2 linked regions of the Massilia litorea genome follow. The protein of the gene in region 1 interacts with the protein of each later gene in a pairwise test. Links are inferred from orthologs where the notes say so. Each region holds a gene or a part of one and is shown on either strand. Other genes may lie near its edges.

Region 1 (3,680 bases):
TGCGGGTTCGGCCCTGTTCCGCCTGCGCGTGCCGGTCGACACCCTGCGCGCCAGCGGCAACAGCGAAAAGCTGCAGGCGGCCTTGCAGGAGATTTTTGCCGGCAAGCGCATCACGGTCGAGACCGAGATCGGTCCGGTCTGGTACACGGCCAGCGCCGAAGCCAAGGCCGCGCGCGAAGAACGCCAGCGCCTGGCCGAAGCCATCGTCGCCGGCGATCCCTTCGTGCAGGAGATGGAACGCGTGCTGGGCGCCTTTGTCGTGCCCGGCTCGGTGCGTCCGCCGGTCTGAACACCCACTTTCAATCGATTTACTGGAGAACCACACCATGATGAAAAACCAGCTCGCAGGCTTGATGAAACAGGCGCAAGCCATGCAGGACAACATGAAGAAGGCGCAAGAGCAGCTGGCCCTCATCGAAGTCGAAGGCCAGTCGGGCGCCGGCCTGGTGAAGGTCACGATGACCTGCAAGAACGACGTCAAGCGCGTACAGATCGATCCGTCGCTGCTGGCCGACGACAAGGACATGCTGGAAGACCTGGTCGCCGCCGCCTTCAACGACGCCGTGCGCAAGGCCGAAGCGACCTCCGCCGAAAAGATGAGCGGCCTGACCGCCGGCATGCCTGGCCTGCCGCCCGGCTTCAAGATGCCGTTCTGATCGCGGCCTGATGTTTATTGTCTCGCTCACCTATACCGCGCCGCTCGCCAAGATCGATGCGCGCCTGGCCGCGCATCGCGAGTGGCTGGCGGGGCAGTACGCGGCCGGCATCTTTCTGATGTCCGGCGCCAGGGTGCCGCGCGACGGCGGCATCATCCTCGCGCGCGCGCCCAGCCGCGGGGCGCTGGAGCGGATCCTGAGCGAAGACCCGTTCGCGCTGGCCGACCTGGCGCGCTACGAGATCACCGAATTCACCCCGACCATGACGGCCGAGGCCTTCGACGCCTGGCGCGGGGTCTAGCGTGTCCAAATCCCTCGACTTCCTGACCGAGGCGCTGCGCCGCCTGCCGGGCATCGGTCCCAAGTCCGCCCAGCGCATGGCCTTCCACCTGCTGCAGCACGACCGCGAAGGGGCGGCGATGCTGTCGCGCGCGCTCTACCAGGCGGTCGACTCGGTGCACCACTGCGCCATGTGCAATACCTTCGCCGACACGGAGGTCTGCGAGATGTGCGCCGACGATGCGCGCGACCGCTCGCTGCTGTGCATCGTCGAAACCCCGGCCGACCAGATCATGATCGAGCAGACCTTGACCTACAAGGGCTTGTACTTCGTGCTGATGGGGCGCCTGTCGCCGCTGGACGGCATCGGGCCGAAGGACCTGCACCTCGACAAACTCGTCGGCCGCGCGGCGGACGGCGTCGTCGTCGAAGTGGTGTTGGCGACCAATTTCACGAACGAAGGCGAAGCGACCGCGCACTACATCAGCGAAATGCTGAAGGCGCGCGGGTTGAAGGTCAGCCGCCTCGCGCGCGGCGTTCCCGTGGGCGGCGAGCTCGAGTATGTCGACGCCGGCACGATAGCGCGCGCCATGCTCGACCGCCGCAGCGCATAATCTTGAACAAATCCCACTAAGCAGCGGCGCCAGTGGCGTTTGCGTGCGCGCAATCCAGATCGAAAGTCCGCTGCTATCGTGGGCTGAATCCAAGCGGACCTGCGAGCATGCACCTAGTCGACATCACGATGTTCTACGCTGCCGAAGGCAACGGCGTGAGCACCTACCTGAACGCCAAGGCACGCTGGCTGGCGCGGAACAGCCGCGTCCGGCACACCATCCTCAGCCCGAACGTCGACAGCGGCGGCGATGCGCCGGCGCTGGTGCGCGTGCCGGCCTTTGCGCTACCCGGCATCAACGGCTTCCGCATGCCGACCTCGGTACGCGCGCCCGCACGCCTGCTGCGCCAGGCGAAACCCGACCTGATCGAAGCCGGCGATGCCGGCCACAGCGCCTGGGCCGCCTTGCAACTGCGTCGTCGCCTCGGCGTGCCGGCGATCGCCTTCTACCATTCCGACCTGCCGCGCCTGGTGGGGCCGCGCTTCGGCCACACTGCGGAGGGCGTCACCTGCAAATACCTGTCCCATTTATACCGCCAGTTCGACCTCGTGCTCGCGCCCAGCCGCGTCATGGTCGAGCAGCTGCACGCGATGGGCGTGCCGGACGCCTGCCACCAGCCGCTCGGCATCGACAGCAGCGTCTTCCATCCGGCGCGCCGGGTCGAGACCCTGCGCGCGCACCTGCGCCTGCCCGACAATGCGCGCCTGCTGGTGTATGCGGGGCGATTCACGGCGGAGAAGAAACTGCCGCTGCTGATCGACGCAGTGCGCAAACTCGGCCGGCCGTATCATTTGCTGATGATCGGCGGCGGACTCGAACTGCCGCGCTACCCGCAGATCACCTATGTTCCCTTCAAGCGCAACCAGCGCCACCTGGCGCGCCTGCTGGCCAGCTGCGACGTGCTGGTCCATCCGGGCGACCGCGAAACCTTCGGCCTGATCGTGCTGGAAGCGATGGCCTGCGGCCTGCCGGTCGTGGCCACCAGCGGCGGCGGCGTGGCCGAGCTGGTGGACGAGCACACGGGCCTGCTGGCCGAGCCGAACTGCGTCGACAGCCTGGCCGGCGCCATCGAAGCCGCCTATGCGCGCGACCTGGGAACGATGGGGGCCAACGCGCGGCGCAAGGCGGCGGAGTGTTACGACTGGAACCAGATCCTGCCGCAGGTGATGCGGCGCTACCACGCCGTGCTCGGCACACGCGGGCAGGACGAACCCGGAGCGAGGAGCATCTGTGTCACCGATTGAACGCCGTCTGCCGGCCGAGGAAGCACCCATGCTGTGCGTGTCGATCCACGATGTCGCGCCCGGCACCTGGGAGGAGTGCGCGCGCCTGGCGCGGGCCATGCGCAGCGTCGCCGAGATGCGCCTGACCTGGCTGGTCGTGCCGCGCTACCACGACCGTGTCGAGGACGAGCACGCGATGCGCCGTGGGCTCGATGCGGCGCTGGAGCGCGGCGATGAGCTTGCGCTGCACGGCTATACCCACCTCGACACCGCGCGCAGGGCGGATGGCTTGCGCCAGCGTTTCCTGCGCGGCGTCTACACCCAGCGCGAAGGCGAGTTCGCGGCGCTGGCCGCCGAGGAGGCGCGCGAGCGGATCGCGCTCGGCCTCGAATGGTTCCGCCAGCGCGACTGGCCGGTCGCCGGCTTCGTGCCGCCGGCCTGGCTGCTCGGGGAGGCCGCCTGGCGTGTGCTGCCGGAGTTCGCGTTTTCGTACACGACCACGTTTACGCGCTTTCACCTGCTGCGCCAGGGCCGCTCGGTGTTCGCGCCTTCGCTCGTGTACACGGCGAGGAACCGGACGGGGAGGGCCGTGTCGCCGGTCCTGGCGAGTGCGGCCGCGCGCTGCCTGGCAGGCGGGCCGCTGATGCGCCTGTCGCTGCACCCGCCGGACGTGCGCCATCCGCACCTGGTCGCGCATGCCCAGCGCCTGGTCGAGCGCATGCTGGCCACGCGCGAGGCGGTCACGAAAGCCGAGTGCGCGCGGCGCCTGCTGGCGCTGTCGCCGGCGCCGCTGTATCAGGCGTAGGAAGGCATACCTTACCTTGGCGTTCCGGGTGCCGGGTCAGGCGCCCAGGATGATCCTGCTGCTTACCAGCCGCGCCCCCAGAATCCGCCGCCCCAGTAGCGTC
Region 2 (3,736 bases), 1.6 Mb from region 1 along the record:
CAAACACGCTTGGCTTATACGTTCCGGGATGCTGGCCTCTTGCAGCAGGCCCTGACACATCGTAGCCATAGCAGCCTGCATAACGAACGCCTCGAATTCCTGGGCGACTCGATCCTGAACTGCGTCGTGGCCTCGATCCTGTACGAACGCTTCAGCCACCTCGACGAGGGCGACCTGTCGCGCCTGCGCGCCAATCTCGTCAAGCAGCAGTCGCTCTTCGAAATCGCGACCAGGCTCGAACTGTCGCAATTCCTGCGCCTGGGCGAAGGCGAGCTGAAATCGGGCGGCTTCCGCCGTCCCTCGATCCTGGCCGACACGCTCGAGGCCCTGCTCGGCGCCATCTTCCTCGACGCCGGTTTCGATGCCGCGCGCGACGTCATCCGTGCTTTCTACATTCCCTTGCTCGACACGGTCGACCCGCGCACCCTCGGCAAGGATGCCAAGACGCTGCTGCAGGAATTCCTGCAAAGCCGCAAGATTTCCTTGCCTACCTATAACGTGATCGCCACCCATGGCGCCGCCCACAGCCAGGAATTCGAAATCGAATGCCTGGTCCCGAAACTCGGCATCCAGGTCTTCGGCCGCGGCGGCAGCCGCCGCGCCGGCGAACAGGCCGCCGCGCGCCTGGCGCTGGAAACAGCCGAACAGGCGCTGCGCAAGACCCCGGCCGCCGGCCGCAAGGCCAAGCCGCGCGCCGCCCAGCTCAAGCTGGCCGGCATCGCCACCATCCAGGGCGACGAGGCCGCAGACGCGCCACTCGCCGTTCCGACCAAACAGGCATGAAGAAGCTCAGTATGAATACCGAAGACCACACCCCCGACAACACGCCCGGCCAGGACCTTCCCCAGAACGACGCGGGTGAAGAGCAGGGCGCCGACCTGAACGCCTTCTTTGCCGACCGCAAGGACGCCAGCGGCGGCGCCTCGCCGCAAGGTTTCCGCTGCGGCTACATCGCCATCGTCGGCCGCCCGAACGTGGGCAAGTCGACGCTGATGAACCAGTTGATCGGCGCCAAGGTGTCGATCACCTCGCGCAAGGCGCAGACCACGCGCCACCGCATCACCGGCATCCAGACCCATGACGACGCCCAGTTTATCTATGTCGATACGCCCGGCTTCCAGACCCGTCATGCGAATGCACTGAACAAAACGCTCAATAAAACTGTCTCGAACACGCTGACCGCCTCGGACGTCGTCCTGTTCGTGATCGAGGCCGGCAGCTTCGGCCCGGCTGACCAGCAAGTGCTGGACCTGCTGCCGAAGAACGTGCCCGTGATCCTGGTCATCAACAAGTCGGACCACATGAAGGACAAGGCGACCCTGATGCCCTTCGCGCAGAAGGTGGCGTCCCTGCGCGACTTCACGGCCATCGTGCCGGTGTCGGCCAAGTTGCGCTTCCAGATCGATTCGCTCGAACGCGAGATCCGCAGCCACCTGCCGGAAAATCCGCCCGTGTTCGGACCGGACGACATCACCGACCGCAGCGAGAAATTCCTTGCGGCCGAGATCGTGCGCGAGAAAGTGTTCCGCCTGCTGGGCGACGAGCTGCCTTACACGAGCACGGTGATCATCGAGCAATTCCTGCAGGAAGGGAATCTGCGCCGCATCTTCGCCGCCATCCTGGTCGAGCGCGATACCCACAAATCGATGATCATCGGTAACAAGGGTGCGCGCCTGAAGGAAATCTCGACCCAGTCGCGCCTCGACATGGAAAAGCTGTTCGGCGGCCCCGTGTACCTGGAGATCTGGGTCAAGGTCAAGTCCGGCTGGGCCGACAACGAAGCGGGCCTGCGCGCCTACGGCTACGAGTAAGCCCCCGGAGGACTTCCCCCAACGCATGACGAGCCTCGACACTCCTCTCGATCCCGACAAGACGGCGGCCGAGGGCTCCGCGCCCGTGCCTCGGCGCAGCCGCGCGCCCCTCAGCCAGGTCCGTGTCAACGGCCAGCCTGCGTTCGTGCTGCACAGCTATCCCTACAAGGAAACGAGCCTCATCGTCGACCTGTTTACGCGCGACCACGGGCGCATTGCCGTCGTGGCGAAGGGCGCGAAGCGGCCGCTCTCCAAACTGCGCGGGGTGCTGCAGACTTTCCAGCCCTTGTCGGTGTCCTGGAGCGGCAAGTCCGAGCTGCGTACCCTGATCGACGCCGAATGGGTCGGCGGCATGCTGCCCATCGAACGCACGGCCTTGCTGTGCGGCTTCTACCTGAACGAATTGCTGGTGAAATTGCTGGCGCGCGATGATCCGCACCGGGCGCTGTTCGACCACTACATTTCGACGCTGAACGAGCTGGCGCACGGCGAACCGGCACAAATTGCCTTGCGAAAGTTCGAACGGGCCTTACTTAAGGAAACAGGCGTCGCCGCCGACCTGAAACGCTCGACGACGACGCGCGAGACGGTCGACGCCGCGCTCGATTACGTGGTCGATCCCGAGCGTGGCGCCCGCGAAGCGCGCGTGTCCGATGTCTGGCCGGTTGTTTCCGGCAAGACCCTGCTCGACATGGAGCGCGAGGATTACGCCGATCCGGCGACGCAGGCGCAGAGCAAGCAATTGATGCGCTTCCTGCTGGCGCACCACCTGGGCGGGGTGCCCTTGAATACGCGGCAGATTTTGATCGATTTGATGCAGTTATAAAACCTAAACAACCATGAGCTTCCTGCAACCCGTCGGCCCGGTCATCGACCTGGGCGTCAACATCGACCACATCGCCACCGTGCGCAACGCGCGCGGCACCGTTTACCCGGACCCGTTGCGCGCCGCCTTATTGGCCGAGCAGGCCGGCGCCGACCTGATCACGCTGCACCTGCGCGAAGACCGGCGCCACATCAAGGACGCCGACGTGCTGGCGATGCGCCCGCAGCTGGCCACCCGCATGAACCTGGAAGCGGCCGTCACGCAGGAGATGATCGACTTCGCCTGCCAGGTGCGTCCGCAGGACGTCTGCCTGGTGCCGGAGCGGCGCGAGGAAGTCACGACCGAAGGCGGCCTCGACGTCATCCGCTATTTCAAGGAAGTCGAGACGGCGGTAAAGCAGCTGAAAGGCGAGGGCATCCGCGTCTCGCTTTTCATCGATGCCGACGAACAGCAGATCGAAGCCGCGGCCCGCACCGGCGCCACCGTGATCGAGCTGCACACCGGGCGCTATGCCGAGGCGGAAGCTTCCGAGGCGCTGCACGAACTGGAGCGCATCAAGGCCGGCGTGGCAGCCGGCGTGAAGCACAGCCTGGTCGTGAACGCCGGCCACGGCCTGCACTACACCAACGTGCAGCCGGTCGCCGCGATCCGCGACATCGCCGAACTGAACATCGGCCACGCGATCGTGGCCCACGCCTTGTTCGCCGGCTGGGAAAACGCCGTGCGCGAAATGAAGGCGATCATGGTTGCCGCGCGCTTGGGCGTGACGCTGGGGGCACAGTGAGCGAGGGGTTGACATGATTTATGGCATCGGCACCGACATCGTCCAGATCTCGCGTGTCGAGGCCGCGCTCGCGCGCAGTGGCCCACGTTTCGCGGAAAAGATCCTCGGGCCCCAGGAGCTCGAGAAATACCATGCGCGGCGCGCGCGCAGCGAAGTACGCGGCCTGCGTTTCCTGGCCACGCGCTTTTCGGCCAAGGAAGCGTTCTCGAAGGCGATCGGCCTGGGCATGCGCATGCCCATGACCTGGCGCTCGGCGCAAATGCTCAACGCCCCGAGCGGCAAGCCGATGATCGTCTGCAGCGGCGCACTCGAGGA

Evidence for each region. The genes of interacting proteins can lie anywhere in the genome.
Region 2: the proteins of recR (region 1) and recO interact in binary tests that used the Escherichia coli proteins (3 or more experiments, as listed by UniProt). The link is inferred for Massilia litorea from one-to-one orthologs.

The regions. Positions count from the first base shown.
Region 1 is NZ_CP062941.1:4,783,911-4,787,590, reverse strand. What follows is about bases 1-2,753. They hold recR (recombination mediator RecR), read left to right. Parts: upstream 1-958; coding sequence 959-1,549; downstream 1,550-2,753. Other genes in these bases: LPB04_RS21510 (glycosyltransferase family 4 protein), read left to right, coding at 1,657-2,753; LPB04_RS21520 (YciI family protein), read left to right, coding at 667-957; LPB04_RS21525 (YbaB/EbfC family nucleoid-associated protein), read left to right, coding at 327-656; LPB04_RS21530 (DNA polymerase III subunit gamma/tau), read left to right, coding at 1-289. In the rest of the region: more of LPB04_RS21510, read left to right, coding at 2,754-2,793; LPB04_RS21505 (polysaccharide deacetylase family protein), read left to right, coding at 2,780-3,577; LPB04_RS21500 (hypothetical protein), read right to left, coding at 3,640-3,680. UniProt on the Escherichia coli protein: May play a role in DNA repair. It seems to be involved in an RecBC-independent recombinational process of DNA repair. It may act with RecF and RecO.
Region 2 is NZ_CP062941.1:3,148,720-3,152,455, forward strand. Bases 928-3,736 are described here. They hold recO (DNA repair protein RecO), read left to right. Parts: upstream 928-1,836; coding sequence 1,837-2,637; downstream 2,638-3,736. Other genes in these bases: era (GTPase Era), read left to right, coding at 928-1,811; LPB04_RS14120 (pyridoxine 5'-phosphate synthase), read left to right, coding at 2,651-3,421; acpS (holo-ACP synthase), read left to right, coding at 3,435-3,736. Outside these bases: rnc (ribonuclease III), read left to right, coding at 10-783; more of era, read left to right, coding at 780-927. UniProt on the Escherichia coli protein: Involved in DNA repair and RecF pathway recombination.